3 regions of the Paenibacillus sp. GP183 genome follow, and region 2 is predicted to be linked to each of the others. Evidence: riboswitches for the same ligand, from Rfam matches in the RefSeq annotation. Region 2 holds a riboswitch; each other region holds the start of a gene.
What was found. Region 2 has a riboswitch for cyclic di-AMP ahead of BLV33_RS18570 (3D domain-containing protein). Riboswitches for the same ligand answer to the same signal wherever they lie in the genome.
Positions count from the first base shown of each region.

Region 1: another riboswitch for cyclic di-AMP. It lies ahead of BLV33_RS01935 (CAP domain-containing protein); the one in region 2 lies ahead of BLV33_RS18570 (3D domain-containing protein).
Region 3: another riboswitch for cyclic di-AMP. It lies ahead of BLV33_RS23265 (3D domain-containing protein); the one in region 2 lies ahead of BLV33_RS18570 (3D domain-containing protein).

Region 1 covers NZ_FNSW01000001.1:393,139-398,284, reverse strand. Annotated here, with positions in the region: gene BLV33_RS01955 (GNAT family N-acetyltransferase) at 1-73, opposite strand, end outside; gene BLV33_RS29775 (MmcQ/YjbR family DNA-binding protein) at 100-663, opposite strand; gene BLV33_RS30560 (nucleotidyltransferase domain-containing protein) at 862-984, opposite strand; gene BLV33_RS01945 (class I SAM-dependent methyltransferase) at 1,011-1,727, opposite strand; gene BLV33_RS01940 (hypothetical protein) at 1,885-2,115, shown strand; cyclic di-AMP (ydaO/yuaA leader) riboswitch at 2,292-2,429, shown strand; gene BLV33_RS01935 (CAP domain-containing protein) at 2,437-3,099, shown strand; gene BLV33_RS01930 (hypothetical protein) at 3,277-3,480, shown strand; gene BLV33_RS01925 (pentapeptide repeat-containing protein) at 3,483-4,088, shown strand; gene BLV33_RS01920 (hypothetical protein) at 4,105-4,518, opposite strand; gene BLV33_RS01915 (hypothetical protein) at 4,787-5,146, opposite strand, start outside.
Region 2 covers NZ_FNSW01000001.1:3,777,223-3,782,368, reverse strand. Annotated here, with positions in the region: gene veg (biofilm formation stimulator Veg) at 1-148, opposite strand, end outside; gene yabG (sporulation peptidase YabG) at 398-1,270, opposite strand; gene rsmA (16S rRNA (adenine(1518)-N(6)/adenine(1519)-N(6))-dimethyltransferase RsmA) at 1,398-2,297, opposite strand; gene rnmV (ribonuclease M5) at 2,308-2,844, opposite strand; gene BLV33_RS18570 (3D domain-containing protein) at 3,002-4,141, opposite strand; cyclic di-AMP (ydaO/yuaA leader) riboswitch at 4,432-4,632, opposite strand; gene BLV33_RS18565 (ABC transporter ATP-binding protein) at 4,911-5,146, shown strand, end outside.
Region 3 covers NZ_FNSW01000001.1:4,690,371-4,695,516, forward strand. Annotated here, with positions in the region: gene BLV33_RS23250 (M3 family oligoendopeptidase) at 1-845, shown strand, start outside; gene BLV33_RS23255 (methyl-accepting chemotaxis protein) at 973-2,232, opposite strand; gene BLV33_RS23265 (3D domain-containing protein) at 2,861-3,313, opposite strand; cyclic di-AMP (ydaO/yuaA leader) riboswitch at 3,319-3,520, opposite strand; gene BLV33_RS23270 (type 1 glutamine amidotransferase) at 3,654-4,367, opposite strand; gene BLV33_RS23275 (Mur ligase family protein) at 4,348-5,146, opposite strand, start outside.

The sequences.
Region 1 (5,146 bases), 3.4 Mb from region 2:
TGAAAACTTCTTCAGCATCCCGCACTTCCAGTATTCTTAATTCAATTTCACTGTTTACCACAAAAGTGAACATAGATTCCATCCTCTTTCCCGGTTAATTTAAAGGTCGCCATATTGCTTTACTAGTCGCTTAGGAGCTAAACTTCTCCATGCTTTTAAAATTAATCCTTTTAATTCTTCCGGATCCACATGGTTTAGATTGACATGCATGTAATTTAAGTTTGTAAATGAATCCGGGATTCTGTATGTCTTGGAGTCCATAGTGGTAAATATCATACGATCTTCACCAATTGTCTTGATCGTTAATGTAATTCCATCTTCCTGAATGATAGCAAAAATCTTGTTGTTAATTCGAAATGAGGGTTTGCCCCAATGCTCAACTTCCTTTGATTCTGGTAAGGACAATGCATATTGCCGTACTTTATCAATAGTAATCATGGGAACAACCCTCCTCAATGCTTCTATCCAGCTCTTATTTCCGTTAACTTCAATCATACTTTCCAGTAACCATTTCTTTGATTGTTCATCATTTACTCGATCCAAGTACACCTTAAAATCATGCTCATCTTCTTTTCTTGTTCCAAGACTTTTAAATAGTAATTGCCAAGCCGGATTTACATATGGTCTTGAGGGTTTCCCCTTTGAAAAATCATGGATGTTCATTCTGATATTTCTATTCTTTCTAAATATTACTTCGTTAGCAATTTGTTCGGTTGCCAGTATTTCCAGAAAATCGTTCCCTCTGAATAAATGCAAACAATATCTTGGCAGATCAACATCACTTAATGTCTGGAAGGGCTCTAATCGATGTTCACCCGGGATTGCAACTTTAATATCCCATTCCCCAAAAAAAGCAATTGCTTAATCAAGGTCCTCTCTGAAAATGCAAATATCCATGTCCTTATGTGCTCTTGTCAATTCACCTATGGCTAAATCAATAGTCCATCCGCCAGCGATAAACCACGGTCTATTAAATGATTTCATTAACAACTCAATATGGTTGAGTTCTGCTATATTAATGATAAGTCACCTTCCTGAATCCGCCACCAAACACCTGTACACTCCGGTACAATGCTTGATTGTTCTTTAACAATCCGATCTCCTAACCAATCTCCAAAAAATTCACGACATAATTCCGCGGCTTGTTGGACGGAGTCAAAGTGATAATCTGTCCTAATTGCCTTATGGTTAAATTTATATGTATCTCTAAGCGTCTCATAATATTGATTCAAAAAATCAGGCGGTGTCGGTTCTTCATTTCCAGTGCCTAAGGTTTCTAAAATGATGATTGTCCCGTTCGGTCTTAAAACTCTATGGATTTCTTTCATGATGAGATGTAAATTTTCTTTCCATTCTTGATGATTGGAACTGCACAAATAACAAATACTCCATCCTGCCATGACAATGTCTATACTTTGATCTTCAAGCGGGAGTTGTCTTAAATCAGAAACCGACGTTTTCCAATTGGTTAATCCTCTTTGAGATAATTTGTTTGCCGTTACCTTAAGCATGTCTGCAGCAAAATCAACTGCCACCATGCTTTTAGATTGAGAAGCCACCATACAAGTTAATCTTCCGGTTCCAGCACCGATATCGGCAACGTCTTTATTGTTGAAATCAGCAATCTCAAATATTGTTGTAGATATGTTATTTAAATAGTCTTCCTTGGATACGAGTAAATCGTATTTTGTTGAAATGTATTCATAAATATCATCGTCTCTTAACAATTAAACAACCTCCAATTTTTAAATCATTCTCTAATTCTTTATTCTCGATTGCAAAGCCAAATACCTTTCGCCGCGTTCTTCAGTTTACTGTTTCAGACATCAACCACAGGGTTATATAATAAGTATATATTTATTGCAATTACGAGGAGGCAGCATTATGGAAATTAGAAATTCTTATAAATTGGAACCCATAACTGTGGTGGAACCTGTAACTGCTCCTCAATCCGTTAATAAATACGACTCGGATAAAAAGGAACAATCCCATCGTCATACGGATGAAACCAGCAAAAATAAATCATCCTGGAAATACTACAGCGTGACTCAAATCGTGCTTATGGAAACAAGTGTCCATGATCATCTTGGAAACCATATTAACCTATTTGTATAACCACCTTTGCAACAAAATATAGCAAAATAGAGTCTTTAGAACTGCTTGAACCTACAAGAGCAGTTTTTTTTGACGTTGTCCAGTCCAAATTGGCCCAATAAATTGGTAAAATTAGTACAAAGACATAAATAGGCAGACCATGTTAAAATTAGTAATCTCATGATCTATGAGAAATATCAACTAAGAGGCCGAAGCTTCATATGATGCGCGGGGAACCCATTGTTGTTTGGGGTGAAGCCATGATCCATGGCCGGGCGATTGCTCTTTGACCCGAACCCGTCAGCTAACCTCGCAGGCCGCAAAAAAGAGAGGATGGATTCAATGCGTTTCAGAAAGTCCGTTTTAACCGGTATTCTTGCACTAAGTACGATCATCGGAGCCGGAGCCGCTTCTGCTGCCTCGTATACGGTAAAAAGCAGTGATACCATGTCGCTCATTGCCAATCGCAATGGAATTAGCTTAAGCAGTCTTATTAAAGCTAATCCGCAGATATCCAACCCGAATAACATTTGGCCGGGATTGGTTCTAAACATCCCTGGAGCAAGCTATTCCCCTCCAAGCCCTCCGAAGTCTACGGGCAGTACCACACCGAAGTCAACGGGCAGTACCATATCTGTTTCCTCATATGCGAATCAAGTTGTTTCCTTGGTTAACAAAGAGCGTGCCAATGCAGGACTCAGTGCTTTATCTAGCGACAGCGCATTGTCGTCGATGGCTTTGGCAAAAGCCAAAGATATGTACAACAACAATTATTTCAGCCATACATCCCCTACCTACGGCTCTCCCTTTGCCATGATGACAGCATTTGGCATTAAATATAGCTATGCTGGCGAGAATATTGCCATGGGTCAAAGAACACCGCAGGAAGTTATGACTGCCTGGATGAACAGCGCAGGACATCGTCAAAACATTTTAAGTCCGAATTTCGCTAAAATTGGTGTTGCTTATTACAATGGCGAATGGGTACAGGAATTCACGAAATAAATAGGACAAGCCTTTTCAGGCTGGAAGCGAACAGGCTGTCGAGAAATCGGCAGTCTGTTTGATTTGTCGTGAAACCTTTTCGGCAATCATCACTTTTTCCCGTGATGGACAACGTATGAATGAGTGCGTATAATCGAAATCAATAGAAATTGAATCAAAGAAAGGATGATCCTATCTATGTTAAGCTATCTCAATGGTAAAGAAGCCACTATTTATTTCATTGACGGCCAACTTGTAAGCAGAGGTACGATTAAAGAGGCTGATGATAAGTTCCTGACCTACACAACCTCAATCGAGAGTCATATCATTCCTGTTTCTTCGATTAGAAACATTGTGTTAAACAGTGAAAACAAACCTGTTTCCCATAAAATAGGATTTTAGACGTGTTCCAGTACACGGACCAAACCTACGAAGAAGTCGACTTCAGCCAAGCAGATCAAAGAGATGGTGAGCTGCTTGGCTGTACGTTTGTAAAATGCCTGTTTCGTGGAACTCACTTGGAAGAAGTCACGACAAAGGGATGCAGCTTCATCGAATGTGATTTTACGGGAGCGATGTTTAATGCTTCCATTCATACGGGTTCGGCCTTTACCAATTGCCAATTTCAAGAGGCGAACCTGTTTGTCGCCAAATTTGACGAATGTAAAATGGTAGGCTCTGATTTCACAAAAGCCCAATTGGACGGTATTACGATCCGTGGCGGAGATTGGTCTTATACCAACCTAAGGTATGCCAATTTATCAAAACAGGATTTGCGCGGCATACGCCTGATAGAGGCTGACTTATATGAATGCAACCTGGAAAAAACAGACTTAAGATCTTCTGACCTCACACGTGCGCAGATGGCCAAAGTGAAGCTGCAAGGCGCGGATTTGCGCGGAGCCCTGCTTGATGGCATTGATTTTAAAGCTCTGGACATTAAAGGCGCACGACTGGACATCACACAAGCTGTCCTTTTGGCGAGATCGTTTGGAGCAAAGGTCGAATAGGCTAGAGCCCATTTTCTCAAGACAGGTGCCCTTCTTTCTTCTTCATGCATAGCCTATAGTAGGCTTTCAGAAGAGAGGAGAAATATACCGATGTCGCAAGAAAATCCACCAATTGAGGAAACAGAAACTGCTTTTGATGTGTTTCGGGCTGCTCAGCCGATGCATATGCAACCAGGTTTTCATGGCCAAGTCCCGTACGGTCACGGCCAGTATGGTCATTATACTCCTTATGGACACTATGGGCAGTATGGCCAATTTGGCCAATTTGGCGGTCACCCAGGATACCATTCTTTTGGGTTGCAACCCTGGCAGCAAGGCTACAACCCATGGATGCTTCATCAACCTTGGCAATATCATCATCAATATTATCCAATGCATGGCCATCATGTGCCTTATGGACATCAGCCGCGTGAATAATCGTTCCAACCAAACAAAGGCGCTTCTAATGAGGCGTCTTTTGTCTTTGATCATTCCTTTTGGTTTAAGAGTTTCTTGATCAATAGGGCTCCGCTTTTGATTAATATGAAGTCGCGGATCTCCAGCTTGTACTGCTCCTCCAAACTGAAGGTCACCTTACTTTTGCACAGTCTGGTACTCTTGTTTCGATAAGTATAGCTATTTACCCTTTCCCAATCCTGGACGTTAAAAGGCACCCTCAACACCGCCATCGTCATGTAATGTCATTACATTCATGCAAATTAATCCAATGCCATTACATGGCCATTGTTGCGTTGAATCATGGTTACGGCTTCATCGAAATCTTCGTCTCGGACTTTACCGGAAAGTACATATCTCAAGTCGTTTAGGTTCTCTCGCTTGTTGGTATCGAGATCCCCCACGATCGGTGTCGTATTCGTGATGGCGGCTCCAGCACCCGTATTTATAGCGCCAGACCCTCCCAAGGTCCCCTGTGCAACGGTAAAAGGCGCAATGAACCGTACTCCGTTTAGATGTTCATCACCCGTTTCACCAACCTCCAGCATATCGGCTGCAAGGGTTTGCAGTAAAATTTTTGCATCCTCAGCTTCACTTTCCGTGTTAAAATAAGCTTGAACAGG
Region 2 (5,146 bases):
TCACGATGAACACGGAAGGGTAGGTTTCCTCTAAAACACCAGACCGCTCAATCGTCTTTCTGCGGCCGCCATTTGCTCTTAACATGATCTTCTGCCCAACGTGGGGTTCCAAACTGCGTTTGATTTCCAATAGCGCATTTTTTGCCATTGTCAGCTACCACCTCTTTCCTTGTCAATTATAAACCAATTGACTGGATTTGTCAAATCAAGGACCAATATTATAGCAGTACGACAATCCCATTGTCAACGGAAGATCTGCCTAATTTTTTGCATTTCCAATTCTTATAGGATGCCTATGTATTCTGACAATTATGCATAGCTTTCCTACACAACAAAAATGGCCCTCCACTCTAAAAAAGAGCATGAAGAGCCTTGTGTTTGGTACAGAAGAACCTGCTTATGTGTGCTGTTCAGCTTCCTTCATGCCTGGAATTCCCAAGCGGTAGCTCCCTTTGGTTTCTACACCGCCCAAACCGTCCAAGCCTGTGACGGTTAAATCCATCACATCCAGCATGGAGATTGTATCTTTAATGGACGTATAAGCCACCTTGGCCGCTATGCAAAGCGGATCCAGGGCGTGAATCAGAACTCTGGCAGGCGAACTGGCGAAATTGGCTCCTGCTTGAAGAAGCGCCTCAAAATGCGACTGACAGGCCCCGGCGACGACGATAAGCGAGTCCCGGCTGCGTTCATATTGACGAGCCATCTGTACAGCATTTACGAAGTTTCGCGAATTCTTATAGTTGCTTAAGTTATTAATATCCCGGTCTTTTCGAACTTTAATAATGCCGTCATGGCCGGTAATCACCACGATGTCGGGCTTAATTTGCGGAAGAAGGCGATAGAGACCATCCGCCATCTGCGGCTCGGGTATATAAAACCCTTCCGCCGGTACTCTAAGCTCGCCATAAAGCTGCATGCATTTTCGCAAATAAGTCGGGTCCCCGTCCACATGCAGCACTTTACCCGGCATTTCGAAATACGTGGATCCAGCCTTCTGCTTATCTCGAAAAGCTTGCTGATTCCTCAATTGCAGATCAACCCGATATTGCTCCAGCCTGCGCATGGATTCCCGAAATTGCGGTGTCACGGATCTCGCATGTTCAAAAACAACTGTAGAGTTGACAGCTGTCAAATCGGTCAGGGGTGCATCCGCCATCAGTCGATAATCGATACCACGCAGCACTGCCCTCAGACGTTCCACTTGCTCTATTTTAAATACAAGGTCTCCGCCATAGGATTTTCTGGTAACAAGGTCACCTTGCCTCATTGCGCCATCCCCTCCTCGACTATCGTATGGCAGGAATGGGCAAATGGTGCCTACTGCCGGAGGCAGGATGGGCGGCTTGTGAGCGGGGAGACAGCAATGCTAGCTAGCGTCCAGTCGCAGACGTCCGCTAATTGCGGGCGCTGAGCGCAGCTGCGAGGCGCGCGTATTCCTCCATGCTGAGCGTTTCGCCGCGGCGAATCGGATCAATCCCGATGCTGTGCAGCAAAGCCTCCAGCTCGGGTTTGGTCTCTTTGGTAAAGAACCTCGCCGCCAGGTTGTTGTAGATGGTTTTGCGCCGCTGCACAAAGGAGGCCTGGACGACTTCAAAGAAGAAGTCCTCGTCCTGCACGTGCACAGGCGGCTCTTTGCGCACGCGCAGCCGGATTACGGCGGAATCGACGTTCGGCTGCGGCACGAAGACGGTGCGGGGCACGATGGCGACCAGCTCCGCCTCGCAGTAAAACTGAACGGCAATGCTGAGGCTGCCGTATTCCTTGCCCCCAGGACGTGCCGCCATGCGGTCGGCCACTTCTTTTTGGATCATCACGACGATGTTCTCCAGCGGCAGCTTCTCTTCGAGAAGCTTCATGATGATCGGCGTCGTGATGTAATACGGCAGGTTGGCGACCACGCTCACGCCGGCCATGCCGTCAAAATGCTGCCGGATGAGCGCCGGCAGATCCAGCTTTAACACATCCCCATGCACGACTGTGGCATGGGGATAGGGCTCCAGCGTCTCGGCCAGAATCGGCAGCAGCCGCTGGTCGATCTCGACCGCCAGGACGCGCCCCGCGGCCTTGGCCAGCTGCTGGGTGAGCGCCCCGATGCCGGGGCCGATCTCCAGCGCACCCTTGTCGCCGCTCAGCTCTGCGGCGCCGACGATCTTGTGTAAAGTATTCTGGTCAATCAGGAAATTTTGACCCAAGCTTTTCTTGAGCACGATACCATGCTTCTGGATCAGGTTTTTCGTATTTTTGGGTGTAGCTACATCTTCAGATGCTGCCTTGCTGAGTGGATTCATATTCATGTTCTAGCCCTCATTTGTCCAATTGTTCTACTGCCGCTTCAAACTCTTCGCGCGATATTTGAAACATCGCACAGCGTTTGAAAAATTGCTTGCCATTGCAGTACCCGATGCCCAATGTGTTACCCACTTCCAGCCTTCTGGATGCAGCATCGGGATGATGAAGGAGCCCAGCCTTCATAAGATCGGCCAGGGTTAGCTCGGAAACGGCACCTTCATACTCGGTCTTCAGGTTGGCAAGCGCTTCTCGTATCGTTTCAGCCGATGCATTCTCAACCCCGATATCGCCATTATACTCTGCCTGCTGCCGGGTGATAAAAGCATGCTTGCAGCCGGGAACTTTGGCAGCTACGATTTTACGAATCCGCTCCCCTGCATGATCAGGGTCTGTAAAGATAATCACCCCTCTGCGCTGCATCGCCAGGGTGATCCGCTGCAAAACGGCAGCCCCAATGGCTGAGCCTCCGGTTTCTATCGTATCCGCTTCGACCGACCTTCGAATCGCAGCCGTATCATCCTTGCCTTCAACCACAATGATTTCTTTAATCATAAACGCACCTCTTCCCTCTTGATGCGAAGCAAGATAAGTTTAGAATAACTTATATCTTATCAACGCAGAAAAAGAAGAGGAGGCTCCTCTTCTTTCACCTTGCTGCAGAAGGTACATATATTTATTCATTCTGCCCTTCCAGGCAGATGATATCCGATTAATTCTCGGAAGGTTTCGTGGGTCCGATCACATATACGGTATAGCCTCGCTTTAAGCCAAACCTGTTGGCATATTCATGGCTATCGTAATAAACATCGATCTTCTGCCCCTTGACAGCACTTCCTGTGTCTTCAGCTCTACGGAAGCCTATTCCTTCGATATACACCCACCAACCCAAAGGAATGACCTTCGGATCTACGGCAATGGTTCTGCCCTCAGACACTGTGGTTCCTGTAAAGGTCTTGCCATATCCGGCATCGCCTTCACTCTTGCCTGTAGAAGCAACCCCTGCAGAATAAGCAGTGAGCGTTACATTGTTTAGTACCTGCTTATAACCGAAGTTGATGCCATTCTTGGAAATTTGGGCTTTGTCTTCCGAAGCAGCCGATAAAATCGTCACCGGATTTTTCGTTCCGATAGCGACGATCTTCTTCACGCTTTCGGTTTGAACTTGCTGATCTACTACATTTTCCGAAACTAGTTGGCCGTCCTCATAGACCTTCTCTGTTTTTTTAACCAGCACGCCTTCTGCGCCTTCTTGGACGACTTGCTCTTTGCCTTTAAGCAAGGTACTGTCGTTTTTTTGTTCGGTTTCGAAAGCGATCGATTCATTGATTTGGTCTATTTCTTTCTTAACCCTCACAATTTTAATCTCGGAGTTTGAGGTTAACGCTGTATTCCGTTCAGGGGAGACTCGATCTAATTCTCCAAGTGCGATATGTAAATCCTGTAAAGCACTTTCCACCGTTTTTGCAGTTGTATAAACAGTTGTGGTCTGTCCGTCAGCAGTCAGTTGAATCGGTGTGGCATGATCAATAGTAAATGTTTCCCCTCCCTTGATCCTGGAGGTCAAAGATGCGGAAACGAGATCGTGCTCGCCAATCTTTATGGCTTGTTCATCCAGTAGGCGTTGAAGGACCCATTGTTTGGTTTGTACAACGGTTTCTTGTCCATTCACAACTACGGATACGCTCTTGGTAGCCGTACCGTACAACAACACCAAAAACATGAAAGTCATTACGAATGTGATAGCTGCTATGGTTAAGATCATACGTAAGTTTTCACGCTTCCATCGCAATGCCAAGGACATGCTGGATGATCGGTTTACATGGGGTTCAAGTGTAGAAATTGTGCCCACTTATTTCGGTCCTCCTTCAAAGCCTCGCCGTCGAGTAACGCTTGGTTTTAAATATGACGCGACTAAGTTTTTTTAGTTAACTTAATAAATCTCTTCAGCTTCGCAGCCGAGCTTTCCCAGCCATAGAACAGCCATTACCGCTCTATTCCGGTAGTTCCACCTCCTCATCATATAGTCCAAAGGTCCTGCTGTATTTACGTCTTACTCTGGAGATGAGCATAAAAAAGCCGCGGAAAGAGGAGTCTTCCCGTGGCACAGTTTGCATGTAACATACAACAAGGCACGACAATCGTTCCTCTCTCGATACGCTTACGAGGTTAGCTGACGGATTCGGACGTGAGAGTCGCCCTACCTAGTACGCAAGCTTGGCTTGTCGTCTTTGGATTCACCCCTGATAAACATTCTGTGCACATCCAGATGACTTGTGGTCTTCCTGGTGTTTCACAGCGGTTCCCCCGTTTCCCATAAAAAGAACTCAGCGAATGGAAAATTGAAAGTGGTTTATTAAGTTATTATGAAAATAGTACGCTGTAATGTCCGACATGTAAAGGGACTGAATCCAGCTAAAAACGACGTGAAACAGGAAAATTAAGGATTTTATAGGGCTAATCAAACTAATTGGTACGTTTTTCTCATTATAACGCCCTCAATTGCCCATTTACAACTTTGACGGTGCTAAATTATGATTTGTTTGCGAATTCGATTATAATATTATTGGATGAAAATTACATAGATTTGCAAAGATTTGCTGAAAAGGGAGGCGAGTACAGTGCAGCCCATTTTACAAGTGGACACCCTGTATGGAGGATATATTCCGGGCAAGCCTGTGCTCCATGATATCACATTTTCGGTCCGTCCAGGTGAGATGATCGGCTTGATTGGACTCAATGGAGCAGGCAAAAGCACGACCATCAAACACATATTGGGCTTGCTTCATCCTCAAAAAGGAAACGTGCGCATCAACGGATTAACCTTGAAGGACAATCCGCTTGCTTATCGGTCCGC
Region 3 (5,146 bases), 910 kb from region 2:
AAACCATCCTTGAACAGTTTGAGTCGTTCAGTCCGAAAATGGCAGCCTTCTCCAAAAAAGCATTCGAGCGCAGTTGGATTGAAGCAGAGGATCGCGCTGGCAAAAGACCAGGTGGATTCTGTACATCGTTTCCGATCGCGGGAGAAACACGCATTTTCATGACGTATGGAGGCACCGCCAATAACGTGTCCACCCTGGCGCATGAATTAGGCCATGGATATCACCAGCATGTTATGAATGACATGCCTGCTCTTGCACAGCAATATGCGATGAACGTAGCTGAAACGGCATCTACTTTAGCTGAGATGATTGTTTCGGATGCAGCGGTTAATAAAGCAGCTACAGTTGAAGAGCGGATCATATTACTCGAGGATAAAATCCAGCGTTCTATCGCTTTCTTTATGAACATCCATGCCCGATTTATCTTTGAAACTAATTTTTATGAAGAACGCCGTAACGGACTTGTCAGCGTTGAACGCTTGAACGAGCTGATGGTAAGCGCTCAGAAGAAAGCTTTTAAAGATTCCCTTAGCAGCTACCATCCTCATTTTTGGGCAGCCAAGCTGCATTTCTACTCGACCGAGGTGCCTTTTTACAATTTCCCGTACACCTTCGGCTTCTTGTTCAGTGCTGGCATCTATGCCAAAGCCCAGGAAGCGGGTCCGGCTTTTGAGGATCAATACATCTCTTTGCTTAGGGATACCGGCAGCATGACTGTGGAGGAATTGGCCCGGAAGCATCTCGGCGTCGATCTTACGCAGCCTGACTTCTGGCAAAGTGCAGTCGACATGGCTATCGAAGATGTCAAGCAATTCATGGCTCTCACTGATGCTAAAGTTCATTAGTTAGAAAAGGAGTTGGAAGGATGTTTTTTATCCTTCCAGAGGCCGGTTATGGCTCAAGAAGGCCTCATTACAGTAAAAGCTCCCACAGAGGGAGCTTTTTTTATGGTGAATCTGTTTTGTGAGGTGCTTACAGCTTAAACACCTGAATGGCCGTCTGCAGCTGAGTTACTACCCGCGTCATTTCTTCTGCTTGATTGACAATTGCCTGAACCGTGCCGATCTGCTCGCTCATCGAAGCAGACACTTCCTCGGTCCCTGCTGCGGACTGCTCGGTGATTGCGGAAATGCTCTCCATAGCTGCTGCAATTTGCTGCGATCTGCTCAGCATGTTCGAGCTCTGCTCAGCGAACCCGGATATTTCCACCGAAATGAATCGCATACTGTCGACGATTTCCGAGAAAACCTTCTCGGTTTGATCAATCAGCACGGTTTGTTTGTTGACAACATCTTCATTGATTTTGATACTGCTTATGGCCTGTCCGATCCCTTGTTCAATGCTTTTCACGAAGCCGAATACCTCACGGGTCAAAGCTGTGGATTCCTCAGCTAACTTGCGCACTTGCTGCGCAACGACGGCAAAGCCTCTTCCGTGTTCACCGGCTCTTGCTGCTTCTATGGAAGCATTGAGCGAGAGCAAGTTCGTTTGCTCGGCAATTTCTGAAATAGACCTTGTCACATTGGTGATGCCTGCAGCTTGCTTAGCCAGTGAATCAATCGTTTCCGATACCAGTGCAGTTACTTCCACATTGCGCTTCATCCCGGCTCCCTGGCTTTCTACCGTGGTCATGCCCTTTTCCACAAGCCTCAGCATTTGATCCGATCGAGCTTTCATCTCTTTGGCGGAATCAGCATAACTGGAAATGTTTGTCTGAATATCACTGGAAGTAGCGGATGCACGGGATACTTCCTCGGAGATCTGCCCAGCACCGGTTGCCAGCTCATGGGCGGATATACTGACTTGTTCCAGAACACCACGAAAATTTTCGTTTTTGAAGTAGATGTCCCTGCTGGAGTTAAAAACTTGCTTGGAAATCGAACCGGTATCCTGTAGAATTTCACGAAGCTTATCAATCATTTTATTGAAGGACTTACCTAACTGGCCGAGGGTATCATCCGAAGTGATGGTAACCTTTTGCGTAAAATCCCCTTTTGAAATGTTAAGTGCAACTCGCGATAATTCAGCGATAGGTTCGGTTAAGGATCTTTCAAACCAGAATACAAACGGAATACTCCCAGCAATCAAAATAACGAGGAAGATAATACCAAGAAAGGGGTTCCATTGTGGGGCAAAAAGTAAAATCAGAATCATGACTGCACTGATGCCTATGAGTCCGAAGCACCCTAGTTGCAGCTTTCGCTTAAAAGATATTGTAGACAAATTAAACACCCATAATCGACTCCTCAATGAAATGTTAGATTATTGGGTATTTACAATAATCTCGAAAAAATTATAACATTCATAGGAAAAAGTTTCTATATCAGGCTCGAAAAATGCGATAATTCAGACTTCAGACTCATAGAAATCTTCCGATAAAAGTATGTTAAAGCATAAATATGTAAAAATATGTTGAAAAAGTGAAAGTGTCACAGTATAATAGTCCTACATCCCAGAATATTCAAATAATTTAAATGATGCATCGGGGACAGTTTTTATTCAAATCCGCAACAATGTGATTGGAAAGTATAGAATCAGGCATCTGCCGCTAGAATGTAAAGGCGGAGAACTCCAAGCGAATACAAAAGGGCTCGTTGAATCCCAATACCAAACTTTTCGCCAAATGGCAATTGAATCTCTGAAATACAAGAAGAATTGGACTCATGGTGAAATCATGCTTGATTTCACATTGAAGCAGAACACGCTATGCGCCAGCGTTCAATTCGAGTCGAATTACAACATGGCAAGTACGGTTAAATCGGTTTGAAGGACTTATATTTTATTCATTCAGAAATACTTAGCAAAGCAATAATCCCCACAAGCCTTTAAGGTTTGTGGGGATTATTGCTTTTTATACTTTTTATTTCAATACGTAAACTTTCACGTTTTGGATACCGAAATCACTCGCAGGACCAGTGGAACTCGGGATGAAAATATCGACCCGGTTCCCTTTAATCGCGCTGCCTTCATCGGTTGCAGTAGCGATTAACCCTCTTGGGAAGCCATTAAAGGTATAACCGGTAATGTATACCTTTGTTCCGAGTGGAATCACATTGGGGTCTACGGCAATAGTACCTATTTTAAGGGGATTGCCGAAGTAATCAACAGGGCCCCATCCGTTTTCTTGCGGCGCTTCGGAGTAAGCTGTAGCGACAATGTTCATAACTTTGCTGTACGCCAATGACTTTCCGGAAACGGTCTGAACTGTATTATTCGACGCAGCATGGACTGCGTTAGCGGGTAGTGCGAATCCGGCAATGGACAGGCTTAAAGCAAGCCCAACCACTGTCTTTTTCAGAGGTTGAATATTCATACTATCTCTCCTTTTAGTATATTGCCTACGAGGTTAGTTGTCGGGTTCGGACAAAAGGATACAGTCCCTATTCGGATACGATCCGATATTCACCCCAAATGAACAGCGATATCCTGACAGCTCAAAGCTGAGCGGCACCAGGTGTTCTGTTCAATAAATAAATCATCCCCCGCACTTTCTAAACGAAAGTTTCGGCTTAGATAAGACTAACATATTAAAATGGATAATGTAACCCACATTTATTTACAATATTACTTTTTTAACATAAATTAGCATTACTTGTACTTTTGTCAATTTGACGAGTGCCTAGGTTCGCGATGCTCAGACAATATCGTTTCTTTCAGGAGAGACAAATTTTCTCCGCATTCTGTTTGGTATCGTTCTCCAAAGCATCATCCAATTGAATAAGTTCCCTTTTGCCGTATTTTCTGTCTATTGCGGCTGCAATGATGTGATCCGATAGACAAGGATTTTTAGGCAAAAGAGGACCATGGAGATACGTTCCGATTACATTTTTATAGTGGAGCCCTTCAGTTCCATCCTCACCGTTATTACCAAAGCCTTTGATGACTTTTCCTAGCGATTTGTAGTTGTGATAGGTTCGGCCGGAATGGTTTTCAAAACCGATTATTTTGCCAAAATCATTTGATTCAATCATCATGTTACCAACCAGACGATCTTTGTTGGATATGGATTCAAAGCTGCAAATATCCATCCCCTTATACTTACAGCCATCGGAAGTTACATAGCAACTCCCCAGAAGCTGATAACCTCCACATATGGCGAGGCAGCTTACACCGTCCTCAACACATTCTTTAAATTCTTGTTTTATTTTCAAAAATTCATTGGAAACCAGACCCTGTTCACGGTCACTCCCTCCGCCCATGAAGCAAATATCAACCGTCGAAAAGTTCAATGAAGCAGTCGATTTGATATCCACAACTGTTAATTCAATGCCTCTCCATTCGCACCGTTTTTTAAGAACTAGCACATTTCCTTTATCTCCGTACAAATTTAACCGATCCGGGAAAAAGTTATAAAGGATAAGCTTCATTTTCCTTTTTCACACTCCTAACAAGATACTTTTTCACCTGCTGCAAGGCTGTATAGGTTGGCAACAAATAAGTGTGCATAGGATGATTAAGCGCGTATTTTATGGCCTGATCTATAGAAGGAATTTTAAACACTTTATTGGGATCAATCCCGGCATACTTAAGACGCAACAGCAAGTCGGATGCGCGGCTGCCGGAGCATACTATTGTTTTGATATCTTCCCTTTGAAGGCATTCGAAATCTATATCCCAAATCCATGACACATCTTCACCATCGGCAATAAAGTCATTAATAAAAAAGACGATCTGCTTCTCGTGATTCGTAGAAAGGATTTCCGACAATGAGACATTCGTGCCGGATGGATTTTTATTGAGATTAACGATGAAGGGAAATCCCCTAAATTGAAACACCTGCATACGTCCATTGTCGGGATGAAACTTATATAAGGATTCTTGTATGTTCTTAACATGAACCCCTAATTCCGCTGCGCAAGCAACCGCCGCTAATACGTTGTAAACATTATAGGCGCCAGTCATATTGATCCTGTACGTTTTATTGTTCAGTGAAAAAGTTAAGGGGTTGCATTGAACGCTGTCGATTTCATAATGAGGGTCCGGGCGTTCAAATCCACAAGAGCAGGTAAAAAATCCAAGCTGGCCAAAATGAACGTGATCATACTTCATTTCCTCACCGCATATCGGACAATATTTAGATTCACACATGCCGTAATCTCCAAAATGGTAGGACTGTTTGCCAAGCCCGAAAAAGACATCCTCTTTG